DNA from 4 places in the Glutamicibacter mishrai genome. Region 4 is predicted to be linked to each of the others. Evidence: riboswitches for the same ligand, from Rfam matches in the RefSeq annotation. Region 4 holds a riboswitch; each other region holds the start of a gene.
The links. Region 4 has a riboswitch for thiamine pyrophosphate ahead of D3791_RS09800 (3-oxoacyl-ACP reductase). Riboswitches for the same ligand answer to the same signal wherever they lie in the genome.
Positions count from the first base shown of each region.

Region 1: linked by a shared signal. The riboswitch ahead of D3791_RS04000 (ECF transporter S component) and the one ahead of D3791_RS09800 (3-oxoacyl-ACP reductase) in region 4 are both predicted to bind thiamine pyrophosphate.
Region 2: linked by a shared signal. The riboswitch ahead of thiO (glycine oxidase ThiO) and the one ahead of D3791_RS09800 (3-oxoacyl-ACP reductase) in region 4 are both predicted to bind thiamine pyrophosphate.
Region 3: linked by a shared signal. The riboswitch ahead of thiC (phosphomethylpyrimidine synthase ThiC) and the one ahead of D3791_RS09800 (3-oxoacyl-ACP reductase) in region 4 are both predicted to bind thiamine pyrophosphate.

Region 1 covers NZ_CP032549.1:839,489-843,693, forward strand. The annotation lists gene D3791_RS03995 (ATP-binding cassette domain-containing protein) at 1-936, opposite strand, end outside; gene D3791_RS04000 (ECF transporter S component) at 933-1,553, opposite strand; TPP riboswitch at 1,618-1,741, opposite strand; gene D3791_RS04005 (DUF4235 domain-containing protein) at 1,815-2,066, shown strand; gene mnhG (monovalent cation/H(+) antiporter subunit G) at 2,134-2,538, opposite strand; gene D3791_RS04015 (MrpF/PhaF family protein) at 2,538-2,804, opposite strand; gene D3791_RS04020 (Na+/H+ antiporter subunit E) at 2,801-3,433, opposite strand; gene D3791_RS04025 (Na+/H+ antiporter subunit D) at 3,442-4,205, opposite strand, start outside.
Region 2 covers NZ_CP032549.1:489,145-493,349, forward strand. The annotation lists gene D3791_RS02245 (thiazole synthase) at 1-733, opposite strand, end outside; gene thiS (sulfur carrier protein ThiS) at 736-981, opposite strand; gene thiO (glycine oxidase ThiO) at 978-2,102, opposite strand; TPP riboswitch at 2,100-2,204, opposite strand; gene D3791_RS02260 (GNAT family N-acetyltransferase) at 2,306-3,247, shown strand; gene D3791_RS02265 (mechanosensitive ion channel) at 3,336-4,205, opposite strand, start outside.
Region 3 covers NZ_CP032549.1:687,194-691,398, reverse strand. The annotation lists gene D3791_RS03325 (DEAD/DEAH box helicase) at 1-749, shown strand, start outside; gene thiC (phosphomethylpyrimidine synthase ThiC) at 864-2,606, opposite strand; TPP riboswitch at 2,602-2,711, opposite strand; tRNA gene D3791_RS03315 (tRNA-Thr) at 2,888-2,959, opposite strand; gene D3791_RS03310 (hypothetical protein) at 3,047-3,229, shown strand; tRNA gene D3791_RS03305 (tRNA-Thr) at 3,481-3,552, shown strand; tRNA gene D3791_RS03300 (tRNA-Met) at 3,600-3,673, shown strand; gene D3791_RS03295 (GTP pyrophosphokinase) at 3,796-4,205, opposite strand, start outside.
Region 4 covers NZ_CP032549.1:2,070,840-2,075,044, forward strand. The annotation lists gene D3791_RS09780 (bifunctional metallophosphatase/5'-nucleotidase) at 1-273, opposite strand, end outside; gene D3791_RS09785 (hypothetical protein) at 448-660, opposite strand; gene D3791_RS09790 (HNH endonuclease family protein) at 799-1,506, opposite strand; gene D3791_RS09795 (hypothetical protein) at 1,759-2,343, shown strand; TPP riboswitch at 2,366-2,459, shown strand; gene D3791_RS09800 (3-oxoacyl-ACP reductase) at 2,544-3,344, shown strand; gene D3791_RS09805 (LLM class flavin-dependent oxidoreductase) at 3,341-4,205, shown strand, end outside.

The DNA.
Region 1 (4,205 bases), 1.2 Mb from region 4:
TCCCCGGATCACCGTGGCGGTGCCAGCACGCACCGACAGGTCCACGGCTTGGGTCCGCGGCGCGTCGTCGGTGCGGGCGCTGACCAGCTGGTCTGCTTCCAACAGCAGCTCGCCCGGTGCGATAGCAGCGGTTGGCACCTGCGGCAGATAATTCGGCACCCATAATCCGGCCGCCGACAATTCAGCGCGCAGTTCTTCATCATCGATCAGGCGCTGCGGATCCAGGTCGTGGGCCACGCCTCCGCCTGGTTCCAGCACGATGACCCGGTCCATATGCCTGGCCCAGGCATCCAGCCGGTGTTCAACCACCAGCAGCGTCGCGCCAGAGACCTCGGCCGCGTTCAACACCGCGTCGCGCAAGGGCCCGATGCCCTCGGGGTCGACGTTGGCGGTGGGTTCATCCAGCAGCATCAATCCCGGCTGCATGGCCAGGATCCCGGCAAGGGCCAGGCGCTGCTTCTGCCCGCCGGAAAGCTCCTGCGTGCGATGATCCAAGGGCAGCATGCCCAAGCCGACCGCGTCGAGCGCTTCGGGAATGCGCTGGCGGATGATCACCGGATCCACCGCCAGGTTCTCGGCACCGAAGGCCACATCGTCGGCCACCCGGCTTTGCACCACCTGGGTTTCCGGATCCTGCTGCATCAGGCCGACCGGATGCTCCCGGGCGAAGGCATCGGACCCGTCGATCAGCAGCAGTCCGGTGGACTGCTCGGAGTCATCGGCTTCCAGCAAGCCTGCCAGGGCATGCAGCAAGGTCGATTTGCCGGCCCCCGAGGGGCCGACCAGCAGGACTTTCTGGCCCGCGGGGATGTCCAGATCCAGAGAAGCGATGGCTGGCTTCTCGCGTTCGGCGTGGTGCCAGCCGAAACTTCGGGCAATGATCTCGGTGCCCCGGCGGGTGTCAGCGGTGGCACCGGTATTGGCCACCGAACTCATTTTGCGGCCAGTTTTCCGGTTTCCAGGTGAGCACGGCGGCTGGCCAGGGCGCTCAGTGCGCCGGTCTTCGCCAGGCCGCGAGTGGCCAGCCATGAGAGCAGGCCGGCAACAACCAGGCCGGAGACGCCGGTGGCAACCACATGGAAGAGCTTCAGCGCCGGGGTGTATTCAACGTAGTACGCCAAGATGTAGGCCTCGGACACACCGGCGAACAATCCGGAGAACAGGCCAGCGAGCAGTGCAACACCCAGGTTCCACTTGCGGTAGCGGAACGCCGCGAAGACCAGCTCCGCGCCCAGGCCCTGGACCAGTCCGGAGATCAGCACGGTGAGCCCGTAGTGCGATCCGAGCAGCGCTTCGATGACCGCGGCCAGCAGTTCGCAGTACAACGCGGCACCGGGCTTGCGGATGATCAGCGCGCCGAGCACTGCAGGGAACAGCCAGACACCGGTCAGCAGTGCGGCTGCTGGCGGGAATGCTGCGAACGCCAGGGAGAACAGCCCGTAGCCTGCACTCCAGGCCCAGAAGATGACGCCGGAGGCAACGGCGATCACCGATGCGGTGACGATGTCGACGACGCGCCAGCCGTTGCGTTGCTTTGCTGCTGCTTGATTCATTGATGGTCCTCCTGTATCAAGGAGGGGAGATGTACGGGCTGAAGGCGCACTGCGCCCACGTCCGCATCCGAGATGCTCGACTTCCTTCGCCGGTACTAGCCGGAGCAGGTTCGAGGGTCTGCGATCTATCGCACTCTCAGCGTCTTGCGACTCCAGTTTCGAAGTCTGACGCTCCCCTGTCGGAAAATTACTGCCCACCTACCATACCGCAGGTATGCTGGGCAGAGGAACGATAAGTCACGACGTTGAAGCGAGGGCAAAATGAATACAGTGCAGAAACTTGCCACCACGGGTATTTCCATCGGCGCCGGTTTTGTCGGCAGCAAGCTGGTTGATCAGCTGTGGAAGGGTTTTACCGGAAACAAGGCTCCCCGCAAGGGCAGCGAAGAAGCGGCTGAGGCCTCGTTGCGCCAGGCTCTCGGATTTGCGATCTTCTCATCCATTGTGGCCGCCACCATCCAGGTGCTGGCAGACCGTGGCACCAACAAGGTCGTCGCGCGTTTCAGCAAGTAGTACTCGTCAAAGGCGGCGTCCCACCATGGGTGGGACGCCGCCTTTGTGCTTTCTAGACTTGTGCTTTCTAGTCTTCGGTTTTCTCCGCTTGCTTCGACGAGACGTCGGTGGCGCCGGTGGCCGGAGTGCCGCTGACCTTGTCGACGATCTGCTTGAGCTCATCGGCGTAGAGCGAGTCCTTGGCCGCGTGCTTCGTGCGGTAGCCCGAACGGCCGATCATGTGGGCCGATACCGGAGCGGTCAACAGCTGCATGCCCCAAGCCAGGAGAAGCAGCGGCACCACAGCCCAGCTGCGCAGGTGGATCGCGAGCCCGGCGAAGATCAGCAGGAATCCGAGGACCTGCGGCTTTGTGGCCGCGTGCATGCGGGTGAGCATATCGGGGAAGGTGAGCAGGCCGATCCCGGCGATCAGCGACATCAGGCAGCCCAGGATCAGCAGCACCGCGACGAGGATATCCAAGAACATCTCCATCAGGCATTCCTCTGATCGGAAACGTAGCGCGAGACGGTGACCGAGCCGATGAAGCCCAGGGTGCAGGCGGCGATGACGAACAGCAGGTAGTCCGTGTGCCGGTTGTAGACCATCTCAAGGCACAGGGCCACAGAGATGATCAGCAGCATCACGTCCAGGGCCAGCACGCGATCCAGGATCGAGGGGCCCTTGGCTACGCGGATGACACAGGCAAGGGTGGCCAGGCCGAGCATGATGCCGCAGATCCACATCACGATTTCCATCATTTCTTGCCCCTCATTCGCATCAGGTTGGGTCCGCATTCGTGCTTGATCGCGTCGAATTCATCGCGGCTGCCGATCGCCATGATCATCCGGCGTTCGATATCCCGCACCGCTTCGCGAGCGCGGTCCATATCCTGCTGGGATTCGATGTTGATGTAGTGCAGGTACAAGGTGGAGGAGCTGCGATCCACGTCAATGACGAAGGACCCCGGGATCAAGGTCAGCACATGGCCGACCGTGGTCACGATCAGGTCCGAGTCGGTACGCAACGGAACCGCGATCACGCCGCTGCGAGTCTTTTTCCCGCGGAAGACCGCCAGCTTGGCCACTTCGAAGCTGGCCACGAACACCTGGCCGACAAACCAGAAGAACAGCTGCAGGCAGTACCAGGCGTTCATGCGTCCCGAGAGCACCACCGGAGGCAGCGGGAAGAGCGTGACGATCAGCAGCGAGATGATCGCGCCGAAGATCAGGTTCGCCGGCGAGAAGTCCTGCCACAGAGCGCACCACACAAAAAGCAGCAGGGCCAGCAGCGGCCATTCCTGCTTGAGTGTCGCCCGGTGGCGCACGCCAGAGGTATCCAGCGCGTCATCAATACGCTGGTCGCGAGGTTTCAAATTCTTAGTCGGCATCGTCCCTCCTATCCAAGTGGCAAGATCGCGGTGATGTAGGCTTCACGGGCGATCAGCTCCGCGGCGACTCGTTCACAGAACTCGAAGATCGGCCCGGCAAAAATGGTCAGCGCAATGCCTGCGGCAACCAGCGATCCGGTGGCGTAGCGCATGCCCCACGGCAAGGACTTCGCTTCCAATTCCTTCGCGAGCTTCATGCCTAGGGAAGGGTTCTGCGCCCCTCCGGCAACGGTTTCGGCCGCGACCGCAGCCGCTTCGTCCACCAGTTCCTGGTTGGGCACCTCGGCATCAGCGGCCCGACGCCAGAAGATGCGGGCCCACACGCGGATGATCGCCAGCAGGGTCAGCAGGCTGGTTAGCAATCCGGCGCCCACCACAGCCCAGGTCAGCGGGTCGGCATCCTGCACTGCGGCATGGAGCAAGCCGAACTTGCCGAGGAATCCGGAGAACGGGGGGATGCCGCCGAGGTTGATCGCAGGGATGAAGAAGAGCAGCGACAGGGCCGGGGAAAGCTTGGCCAGCGAGCCGAGCTTGGTGACATTCGAGCTTCCGGCACGGCGTTCGATCAATCCGGCCACCATGAACAGCGAGGTCTGCACGATGATGTGGTGCCCGACGTAGTAGATGGTCGCGGCGATGGCCAGCGGTCCCCCGACGGCCACACCGAAGATCAGGTAGCCGATGTGGCTGGTCAGGGTGAAGGAGAGCATGCGCTTGAAGTCCGTCTGCGCCAGTGCGCCGAGGATACCGATGACCATGGTCAGCGCCGCCA
Region 2 (4,205 bases), 1.6 Mb from region 4:
GCCGGGCGGCACGTCCTGCGCGCACCGCATCACGCATGGCTGCCGCCATCAGCGGGGCATTATGGGCACGGGTGACGGCGCTGGCCAAGAGGACCGCGTCGCAGCCTAGCTCCATGGCCAGCGCGGCATCCGAGGCAGTTCCCACGCCGGCATCGAGGACCACCGGCACATTGGCCCGGGAAACGATGGTGGAAATATTGTGCGGGTTCAAGATCCCCAGGCCGGAACCGATGGGCGCTCCGGCAGGCATGATCGCCGCGACCCCGGCATCCTGGAGCCGCTGTGCTAGCGCCGGGTCATCGTTGGTGTAAGCGAACACCTTGAAGCCCTCGGCGACCAGTTGCTCGGTGGCGGAATACAGCTCCAGCGGATCCGGCAGCAAGGTGTGCTCATCGGCGATGACTTCAAGCTTGATCCAGTCGGTTTCCAGGGCTTCGCGGGCCAGCTGCGCGGTCAATACGGCATCCCGAGCGGTGAAGCATCCGGCGGTGTTTGGCAGCGGGATCACGTTATTGCGCTGCAGCAGCTCGTAGACATTCCCCGCGCCGGCAGCGGAAAAGTGCCGAATGGCGACGGTGGTCAACTCGGTGCCCGAAACGGCCAGAGCGCTCTCCAGCGTCGCCAGGGATGTAGCCCCGCCGGTGCCCAGGATCAGTCTCGAAGACAGGGTGCGTCCAGCGACGACGAACGGGTCGGTGTCCGCATCGAGTCGGTTGACTTCTTGCGATTCCATCTTTAGCCTCCTTGGGCTGCGGTGACGAGTTCTACGCTGTGCCCGTCTTCAAGCACCTTGCTGTTCCAGCTGCTGCGAGGGACCACTGCGCCGTTGACGGCGGCGGCCACGCCGAGCTTGCTGCCGTCAACCGCTTTCGAATCGGCGTCCAGATCCTTGCCGATCTGCGAGCTGACAAATTCACGCAGGCTTGTCCCTGCTGAGAGCTGGACTTGCTGGGAGTTGAAGGTGATGTTGATCGTGGTCATCCGAGGTGCTCCAGTGCGAGAGTCGAGTGTTGGGTTGCAAATCGTTGGGGGTCAACGTCTTTCAGCATGGGATGCGTGGTGTTGTTTTCGGTGAGGTCCGCGGTCAGTTCGGAACCCAGCGGGCTCAGCAGCACTCCGTGCCGCGAATAGCCGGTGGAGAGCACCAATCCTGGGTCCAGTCGCCCGATCAGCGGGCGGTCATCGGCGGTGGCTGGTCTTGGCCGGGCGATCAATTCGTTCAATGTGCAGTCGCTGATTCCCGGCACGAGCCGGCGTGCATCGTCCAAGAGGGTGTGCATGGCGCCAACGTTGACCTCCGGGTTGCCGTCTTCCCTCACGCTGGCCCCCAGCACCAGGCTTCCGTCCTTGCGCGGGACGAGGTAGACGTTGCGCCGGTGGACAATGCCGCGCACAATGCGGCTGAGCATTGCGGGGCCCGCGGGACCTTGGATCCTGAGGATGTCGCCGTAAACCGGGCGCAGGGGAAGGTCTTTGAGGCCTTTGACGGTTCCGAGCGCGGTGGCGATGACGGTTTGGTCTGCTTCTAGCACCCGCCCCGTGGTGGTTCGCACGGCGCTGGTTCCTGCCTCGTCGGTGAGCAGTTCTTCGGCTTGCTCGCGGATCACGTGATTGGCAAAGTGCTTGAGCAGGATGCGCACCACGCTGCGAGGGTCGATCTGATGGTCCTCGGCGCACAGCACGCCTCCGGCGATGTTGCTGGCAAGGGCTGGTTCCAAGGATCTGGCCTGGCTCGGCAGGAGTTTTTCGGCAGCTAATCCCAGCGATGACTGCAGCGCGACGAGCTCGTGGAGGGCATCGCGGTCAGCGGGCTCCGCAGCGATGACCAGTGTGGAACTTTGCAGGTAGTCCGGGCGCTCCCCGGTGGATGCTTCGATGCGCTCAACGAACCGCGGATATCCGGCATTCGATGCGGCCAGCAGCTGGTGCAATGGGCCTTGGCCCCACACTGTTTCTGCTGCCGGTGCCAGCATTCCGGCTGCGGCGTAGCTGGCGCCTTGGCCGGGAGCTGGATCGATGATAGTGATGCTGTGGCCGCGCGAGCTGAGCTCGAAGGCGGTGGCGAGGCCGATGATTCCGGCGCCAACAATATTGACATGCACGGTGGCACGATTCCTTCCTACGGCGGCATGACCCGCATCAGGTGTAGCGGTCGGCTCAGTGCCCTCTCAGCCTGGTCGAGTCAGGCTCCCGCGGAGTAATTGCGATTATAAGCATGATGCAGCTCATAAAAGCGAACTGTTCTTGACTTAGTCCCGTCATCTTTTGTGATGTACTTACTGACATGGAGCAACAGGACTATCCCATGAATTTGTCGGCGGATTCCCCGCTGTTCCGCGAAGTCGTTGACCTGGAGCGGCATTTGCTCGATCCTTCGCTTCGCCACGATGGAGCGTGGCTGGAAGGCGTCCTGCATGAGCAGTTTTACGAAATTGGCGCGAGCGGACGGACCTTCGACAGGTCTGAAGCCATCACCCTGCTCGCGGCTGAAGATCCGGATGCTCCTGCACTGCATGTCGTGGATCCGTCGGCAGTCCGTCTGGCAGAGGATCTGGTCCAATTGCGCTGGGCCACTGATGGGTCCCGCCCCGCGATGCGCAGTTCCTTGTGGATTCGGGATGCGGGCCGATGGCAAATGTTCTTCCATCAAGGCACGCTCACGGCCCAACCTGTGCGTGATCCCGAGCGGGCAGGGAATGCGCCGTCGGCTGAGCCTGAAGATGTGTACACTGTCAGGAACCTGAAGTCCACCGACGCCGCCGCGGTGCATGAGGCTTTCATCTCGCACCCGGATATGGCGCGGCAGGGCGATGCCGATACCCCTGAGAAAGCGCGGGCTTACGTTGATTTTCTGCTGGGCAATGACCAGGTTCAATGCCCGCTGGCCATCACGATCAACGATCGTTTAGTGGGCTTGGTGTGCGGTACCGTGGATCGCTCGAATGCCAACGCGTGGATCTGGTATTGGATGCATCATGAATACCGTGGCCGGTCGCTGACCACCAGGGCCGTGGCGGCCTTGGTTGATCACCTTTACGACGAGCTGGGCTTGTTCCGGCTGGAGCTCGGCCTGCGGGCCAATAATCCTGGATCCCGGCACGTGGCTGAGAGCAATGGCTTCCTGCGCGAAGGAATAGAGCGTGGCAAGTTCCTTGTTGATGGCGAACGCATCGACGTCTACACCTATGCCCGCCTGAGAACAGATCCGCCAGCGAACGTGCAGCCCTTGCCGCTCAAGCGCGCGTAGCGATTTGCTTTGAACGCAAAATAGCCGCGGAATCCGTGGTGGATTCCGCGACTATTTTTGTGTCCCTTTTAGGTTCTGTTCGGGATGGTTAGATACCTGGCGACGTTGGCGGTGCTGGCGGTGCCGAATCCGGACCGTTGGAGCTCAGCTTGTCGGTATCGATCTTGTTGAGGGTACGAGCGGCTGCCTCGCGACCACCAAGGCCGAATGCGAGAGCGGCTGCAAGAGCTGCACCGATGACAATTGCGCCGAAGGCCATGTTGATGATCGAGTCAGCGATTCCCATGTACTTCAGGCCCATTGCCACGAACAGTGCAATGGCGGTGTAGCGGATGATCTTCGACGCGGTGGTGTCACCCATGAACTTGCCGATGACGTTAGCCACGACGAAGCCAGCGGCAACGATTGCCGCACCGAAGAGGATCTTGCCGCCCAGTTCCAGAATCTCGTTCAGGATGTTGGTGATTGCCGGGAAGTTCAGCATCTGGGCTGCCATCACACCGAAGAACAGTACGATTGCGATCTTCACGATGCCGGCGATGATGCCCGATGCACTCTTGCCTTCTGGGACAACGCCCCAGCCAGCAACGACGCGGTCAGTGCCGACACCCTGCAAGGTGGACTCCAACAACTGGCCAACAAACTTTGCGATCAGGAAGCCAACTGCCAGAAGGACCAGGGCCATGATGACCTGTGGGATGGCAGTGAAGACCAGCTGCAGCATTTGCTCGGCAGGCTGCGAAATCGCGGCGATGCCCAAGACCTGCAGAGCAGAGATTGCGACGACCAGCAGGATCAGGGCGAAGACGATGTTCGCGATGATGTCAACGATCTTTGCTTGGGTTTCGCGAGACTGAATCTCATCTACTGGCTCGTCGCCTGGGGTCAGCTTGCGGACAATGCCGCTGAAGTCGACCGTTCCCAGACCAGTGGTCAGCAGCTGTCGAACAATGTTGGC
Region 3 (4,205 bases), 1.4 Mb from region 4:
AGCTGCCTTCGCTGGATTCGGTCAACAACCGCCGTATCCAGAAGTTCACCGATCGCATCGATCAGACCATCAGCGGCCAGGACCTGACCACCTTCCGTGAAATCGTCGAGAAGTTCGCCGCTGACCACGAAGACCTGGATCAGCTGGAAATCGCAGCTGCTTTGGCTCTGATGGCTCAGGGTGGCCGTCCATTGCTGATGACCGAACCAGTGGTTTCCCCTTCGAAGAAGGCCCGCATGGATCGCGACCGCCCAGAGCGCGGAGACCGCGGCGACCGTGGAGATCGCGGTCCTCGTGCCCGCAAGACTGCTGCTGCAGGCAACGCCATGTACCGTCTGGCCATCGGCCGCCGCAACCGCGTGCAGCCAGGCTCGATCGTTGGCGCTTTGGCTAACGAAGGCGGCTTCAACTCCTCGGAAATCGGCGGCATTGAAATCCGTTCGGACCACACCTTGGTTGAGTTGCCAGCAGAGCTGAGCAAGGACCAGTGGCGTGCACTGTCCAAGACCCGCATCGGCGGCGAGCTGATCAGCATGGAGCTTGACTCCGGTCGTAAGCCACGTGGCGATGACGAAGGCGACCGTGGTGGATTCCGCGGTGGACGCGGCGGGGACCGTGGTGGATTCCGCGGTGGTCGTGGCGGTGGCTTCAACGACCGCCGTGGTGGCGGCGAGAAGCGCTTCGGTGGTCGCGGTGGCAAGGATCGCTTCAGCGATTCGGGTCGCAGCGGTGGACGTCGCGACTACTAAGCCAGCGCTTCTGCAGCTCGCTAGATAGCACAGCACAACGCCCCTGGATCAAGCCGAAAGGCTTGGCCAGGGGCGTTGCCCGTTTAAACCGCAGGCAGCGCGGCTGAACCAGATCTACGAGGTGGTATTGCCTACCGGGATCTGGTCGCCGAGATACACCGTTCCTCCGCTGTTGATGAATTCCTTGCTCTTCGCAGCCATTCCCGCCACTGCGGCCTGTTCTTGAGCGGAGCCGTACTCGTCACGGATGTCCTGCGATATCCGCATGGAACAGAACTTCGGGCCGCACATGGAACAGAAGTGCGCAGTCTTGGCAGGTTCCGCCGGCAAGGTCTCATCATGGAATTCCTGCGCGGTCACCGGATCCAGGCTCAACGCGAATTGGTCATTCCAGCGGAACTCGAAACGCGCCTTGCTCAACGCATCATCTCGTGCGGTGGCCCCCGGATGGCCCTTGGCCAGGTCTGCGGCGTGGGCGGCGATCTTGTACGTGATGACACCGGTCTTCACATCATCGCGGTTAGGCAATCCCAGATGCTCCTTGGGCGTGACATAGCAGAGCATCGCGGTGCCGTAGCGGGCGATTTCCGTGGCCCCGATGGCGCTGGTGATGTGGTCATAACCAGGGGCTACATCGGTAACCAGGGGACCGAGCGTATAAAACGGAGCCCCATCGCACAGCTCCTGCTGGCGCTCCACATTCTCTCGGACCATGTGGAACGGAATATGCCCAGGACCCTCCACCATGACCTGCACGTCGTACTCCCAAGCACGCTTGGTCAATTCGGCCAAGGTATCCAGCTCTGCGAATTGGGCGGCGTCATTCGCATCGGCGATGGATCCTGGCCGCAACCCGTCACCCAAGGAGAAGGCGACATCGTACTGGGCGAAGATCTCGCACAGCTCATCAAAGTGGGTGTAGAGGAAGTTTTCTTGATGATGGGCCAGGCACCATCCAGCCATGATGGACCCGCCGCGCGAGACGATTCCGGTGACCCTGTTCGCGGTCAGTGGGACGTAGCGCAACAACACGCCGGCATGGATGGTCATGTAATCCACGCCTTGCTCGCACTGCTCGATGACGGTGTCGCGGAAAATCTCCCAGGTCAATGCGTTCGCTTCGCCATTGACCTTTTCGAGAGCCTGGTAAATCGGCACGGTGCCGATGGGCACTGGTGAATTCCTGATGATCCATTCGCGGGTGGTGTGGATGTCATCTCCAGTGGATAGATCCATAACCGTGTCAGCGCCCCATTTGGTGGCCCACTGCAATTTGGAAACTTCTTCTGCAATAGAGCTAGTCACCGCGGAGTTGCCGATGTTCGCATTGATTTTCACCAGGAACGCTTTGCCGATGATCATCGGTTCTGATTCTGGGTGATTGATATTGGCTGGGATGATCGCTCGTCCTGAGGCGAGCTCGCTGCGCACCAGCTCTACATCGCATTCCTCACGCAAGGCAACGTATCGCATTTCCGGGGTGATGATCCCGGCACGGGCGTAGTGCATTTGCGTCACGCTTGCCCCGTCAGAGGCCTTGAGCGGAGGAGCGGAGCGTCCAGCCCATTCTTCGCTTGCCGTGCCGCGGCGGACCGCTGAACGGCCATCATCATGCAGATTCCGTTCACGCCCCGAGTACCGTTGGACGTCACCACGTTCAAGAATCCAGGATTCTCGAAATGGCTTGAGCCCCTGTGTGGCTTCGCTTCCCGGGCCACTGGTGCGGTACACATGTAGTGGCTCGTTGGGCTGGCCATTGGGGGAGTCCGCAAGACTGATTTGCGTAACCGGAACGGAAATCCCATCAAATTCGCGGAACGCGAGAGAGTGGGCGGAATGCTGTTCAAATTGTTCCATTGAGAAACTCACTTCCTTCGCCGGCATTACCCGGACAGGTTCAACGGTCGCGGACGGCTGCAGTCCGATCTCAGCCCCTGCCATGGGGCTCCCGTGTGGTCGGAGATGACACTAGCATGAAAATTTCTGGTGGCGACAACCAGGGTCAACATCGTGACAGCGGAGCGATGAAGGGAACCGGGAAAGGAACGAAGAAAAATTGGTCGGATTCGGGCCAGGAATAAAGTCCGTGGAAAACGAAAAGAGAGACAATCTGGATTCAGATTGTCTCTCTTATTTCGAGCCCCCTGCCGGAATCGATCCGGCGACCTCGTTCTTACCAAGAACGCGCTCTACCACTGAGCTAAGGGGGCAACGAGTAAATACTCTACACAGGTTTTTGGCGTTTGCAAAATCCTGAACGAATTTGTAGCTGAGGTCACAAGACTCCTACTCAAGCCATGAATGATGGCTATATTCCAAGCATCATCCAGGCGTTCATGATGGTTGGAAAAATTGCCGACTTTCGGCGCTCGATTTCCGATCAGCCGGTGGCGGAAAACGGTGACAAGAGATCTATTGGCCAAGTGCATTGGATTTATCTTGCTGCCCTGTTAAGTGGCACCACCTCGCATGGGAACTAGAGGTTTCAGGCATCGATTCGCTTGGGGAATGGGCGGCAGATCCAGGTGGCCATTATTTGGGGTTTGACCACCAAATTCTGCTCAGTGAGCATCGTCACCAAAGCACTTTTGTGCCAAGGATCGTCCCGCGCGAACCGTGGGATTGAGGAGAGGTGTACCTGACTAGTAGTTATTCGAGATTCAAGCCGTCGTTCGACGGCAAGATGCCGATTTTTGTTTGCGCGAGAATCCGTGTAGAGTATTTACTCGTTGCCCCCTTAGCTCAGTGGTAGAGCGCGTTCTTGGTAAGAACGAGGTCGCCGGATCGATTCCGGCAGGGGGCTCTGAGTGAGAAGCCTTCTTGGCTTCTACTGGATTGCTTCTCACTTGTGGCGGCGTAGCTCAGCTGGTTAGAGCGCACGACTCATAATCGTGAGGTCCCGGGATCGAGTCCCGGCGCCGCTACAGATTTAGCCCCGGAATCCTGTTGGATTCCGGGGCTTTCTCGTCCCCGGAATTTCTGGAAAATGAAATGCCTCCGAGTGCATCAAATTTGCAGTCGGAGGCATTTCATCGTTTAACGTGGGCTACTCTGTCTCGCCCTGGTCCTTGCTCGTCGAGGCTTCTTTGGCGAGCATTAACAGACCTTGGATTACGTCTGAATCCACTTCTTGGCCCTCGGATTTTTCATCGTTGGCATCATGGCCATGAACTTCTGTGTGCAGTCGCTGCATCTGCATATCAAGCTTCGTAGCGACAGCCGCGGCGTCGGCGAGCTCTGTAGCCAAATGCGCCGGTACTTCACCGTCGTATTTGTAGAAAATCTTGTGCTCCAGGCTGGCCCAGAAATCCTGGGCGATCGTTCGGATCTGCAGCTCGACGACGACATTGACCGGCCCGTCGGAAAGGAAGACGGGGATTTCAACAATGGCGTGCACGCTCTTGTATCCGCTGGGCTTTGGGTTCTTTATATAGTCCTTGATCTGGATGACGCGGA
Region 4 (4,205 bases):
GAGGAATAGCGTGTTTTCGTTTTCTGCACGCAACTGGTCAACGGCCCCTGCGAGGACTGCTGCGCCGGCGGAATCCCTGTCGGCGGCAATCCTGCCGTGGAAGTCGTTGATGCCAACCAGATCCAGGGTCACCGGATCTGCTGCTGCAGGGGAGGCGCTGTTGGTTGATTCCTCGGTGGGCGTTGCCTGGGCCATGGCGGTTCCGGTGGCTACCAGCGAGAGGGTAGCCAGGGAGGCGAGACTGAGTTTTCTCATCTGCCTGAATGCAGACATGGATACTCCTAAAAGTGACGAGTGTGACAAGACTTATGTCTATCGCATCTAGGTGAACCTGTCGATGCCTGCGGGTTAAATTGCTGTTTCAGGGCAACGAGAACTAGCGGTTAAATAGTCGAAGCAACGCATCAGCCTGTAGTTGATGCGTTGCTTCGAAAAATCGCCAGGAGGCTAGAGCTGTCGGTTCTTGCGTGTTTTGGCGGCGGTGACCGATGAGGCGCCAACGATGGCTCCGAGCATGAGCATGGCTGCGGCAATGAAGAAAATCGTGGACAGCACCCAGCAGGCCATGGCGGTATCCCGATGAGCTGTGTTCAGGGCAAACCCGAAGAGGCACACGCTGGTAAGCAACAGGAGAGCTCCCGACAACCGTGTCTTCATCATGTGGCCTTTGCAGCTGAGAATTTTGCCAACAGTCACTGAACATAATGGCTATTGGCTTGACTAATATCCATAGTGCCACAAATCCATCAATTTGACGATAGGCCTTAAGGGGGATCTTTTGCTGCGACTTTAGGCTGGCTACACGCAGTTTTTCAGGATTCGCTCGATGGCATCGTGCTCACCCTTGGTCATCCAAGCCCCGTACTTAGCTTTGACCTGAGTCTGGCGGGAGACATATTCGCAACGGAAGCGCTTGTTGGGCGGCAGCCATGAAGCGGCGTCCTTGTCACCCTTGGCCGCGTTGGTCGGGCCGTCCGAGGCCATGAGGTTCAGCGGGTCATTGGCGAACTCGAACCGGGCTTCTTTGTCCCAGTGCTGCGCTCCTTTTTGCCATGCATCCGACAGGGCGACGACGTGGTCAATCTGGACCGCGGTGCTGGTGCTCTGGCCTCGAACGAAGTTAATGGTGGTGTTCGTGTAGGGATCGTGAAAGGTTCCGCTGAGTACCACGCAGGGCCTGGAGGCGGATTTGTACTTCACGTCTTCCAGGTCGCGCGCCAGGATGTCATTGCGCGCATCGCAGCCATTGTGGTCCGGGTCTTTCCAGCCCTTGCTGAATTTTTCGCGTTCATAGCCGGTCTTCGGTGCGCGGCCCTTGACGTCGATTTTCGCGAGCAGCTCAAGCGAGTCGGTGTAGCTTGCGCGTTGCGCTGCGCCGTCATGGGTGGTGTCGGCCTGCGCGTCGGGAACGCGGTACTGCTCGATGGAATCGAGGGTTGAGCATCCCGTGAGGGCAAGGGATGAGGCGATGAGTGCAAATGAAATGGTGCGACGCAGCAGGCGCATGCGGTGGTACGACTCCTAGGGAAATGAAAGCTGGCAACGGGTATAAGCCCTTAATGAACTATATGGAGCAGGCCGGACCATTTAGTTGTGATGGCGCCGTGTTTTGGTGTGAGATGCGTGTGAACCGTCAGGAAGTGATATTTCAAGATTTCATAACGATTGTTATTCCTTGCCTTGACATGCATTGTTTAAGTCAGATTCCTAACATAAGGTCGATTGAAATAACTCATTCACCTCTGCATTGGAGCGCTCATGAAGCGGACTGCCCCGTTGGCCCTGGCTCTGCTTCTCGGGCTTTGCTCTTGCACCACTCCGGTCTCGCAATTGAAGCTTCCCGAAGAATCTGCCGAAGACCTGTCCTCGGGCGTCCTCGTGGAAGAAATCACCGAGGAAACTCATGAACCCATAGATGACATTGCCGGTTTGTACCCGCCGATGATCGCCTTTGCCGCGGCCAGCAGGGGAGAAACCTGGCTGCTTGGCTCATTGGAAGACCCGGGCGCCGAGTTTTTCGAGGAGAACGGCTTCAGCACCGGGGCGGGAACGATGAACACCTACCAACTGGATGATGCAGGTGAAATTCGGCCAGATCACATGATCGCCCCTACGGTGGCAGGGCAGAAGAATCTGCTCCAGTTCGCCTGCCAAGGAGTCGGATTCGTGCGCATCAAGGCTGTCAAAGATGACGCGGTGATCGCCGAGGACTCATTGCGTTGCGGGATCCCCGCCAACAAATTGAGCATGGAATTCACTGTTCCAGATGGCGGGGAGATCTGGATTGTCCAGGAACCGAGTGCCGATACGCGCGGGATCCATGAAGTAATGTTCTACAGCTAAGCCGTGCATGTGCTACTAATTGAGCAGTGACACGGGGTGCCGCACGGCGGCTGAGAAAACACCCGTTGAACCTGATCCAGTTAGTACTGGCGAAGGGAATGTCCTAGATTCGGCGTTTGCGTGCACTCTGAAGGGTTGAACCATTCGCGTCCTTGGCCAGGTTCCGTTCGCCCAAGACGCCGTCAAGGAGTTCAAGCACCATGAGCACGGATACCCACACATCAGCGCACCCGGCTGCCCTTCCACTCGAAGAGCAGATCATTCTGGTCACCGGCGGGGCGCGAGGACTCGGTGCGGCCATCAGCCGGGCCTTCCTGGCAGCGGGCGCGAAAGTCGCGATCAATTACCGCTCTTCGGCTCAGGCCGCTGAAGATCTCGTCGCGCTCTACCCGGACACCGCAGTTGCCATCCAAGCCGACGTCCGGGACCAGGACCAGCTCAAAGCGATGGCTGCTCAAGCCAAAGACCGCTTCGGGCGACCGGTCACGACCCTGGTGAACAATGCATTGGTGGATTTCTCCTTCAACGGCGACGCGCGTTCGACTGCGGAAGCGATCTCAGCAGCAGAACTGAGCGCCCAGTTTGCCGGTTCGGTGCTAGCTCCCGTGGCAGCCATCCAAGCAGTACTTCCGGGGATGCGTGAAGCCGGCTTTGGACGCATCATCAACATCGGCACCAATCTGTTCCAGCACCCCGTGGTTCCGTACCATGACTACACCGCCACCAAGGCGGCCCTCTTGTCCTTGACCCGTACCTTCGCCGATGACCTGGGCCCCGAAGGGATCAACGTCAACATGGTTTCCGGCGGACTTTTGCGCACCACGGACGCCTCCGCAGCGACGCCCGAAGCAGTATTTGACCTGATCGCCGCGGGAACACCATTGCGGCGGGTCACCTCGCCTGGAGAACTGGCTGATGCCGTGCTGTTCTTCGCCTCGCCGCTTTCCCGCGGGGTGACCGGCCAGAACCTCATCGTTGACGGCGGGCTGGTGAAAGGATGAGCCAGAAGAAACAAGTACACCTGAACTTGTTCCTTTATGGCGCCGGCCATCACCAAGCAGCCTGGCGCGCCGAGGACTCGGCCGCCGAGCAGCTTTCGGAAACGCAGTACTACATCAAGCTGGCGCAACTGGCCGAAAAGGGACTGCTCGACGCGGTGTTCTTCGCCGATGGGCAAGCGGTGTCAACCAGTGCCGCGCAGGCTGGCCCCACCTGGTTCTTCGAACCGGTGACACTGCTATCCGCCATCAGCCAATGCACCACGAACATCGGACTGGTGTGCACCATCTCTGCCAGCTTCTACTCGCCGTTCCATGCTGCTCGCATGCTAGGCAGCTTGCAGCATCTCTCGCAGGGGCGTGCCGGCATCAACGTGGTGACCAGCATGTGGGACACCGAGGCGCAGAACCATTCGCTACGCGAACTGCCCGCGCACGCGCAACGATATGCCAGGGCCGGTGAATTCATTGATGTTCTGCACAATCTCTGGGGTTCCTACCCTCAGCAAGCAGTCCGGATTGATCGGGCGGGGAACTTCACCGATGCATCCCTGCTCCAGGAAATCAATCACGAAGGGGAGCACTTTGCCGTGCGGGGCCCGTTGAATATGCCCAACTCCCCATATGGTGAACCGGTCCTCTTCCAAGCGGGATCCTCGCCCGCCGGACGTGAACTAGCCGCCGCCCATGCCGAAGCGATCTACTCGGTCGCGGCAGACCGCGGCATGGCGGGCGAATTCGCCCGCGATATTTCGCGACGCACCAAGGAGCAGCGAGGAACGGAGAACCGAGCCCTGATTATGCCGGGATTGGTTACCTACGTGGGGCGCACGCTGGAAGAAGCCCAAGCCAAACAACGCGCGC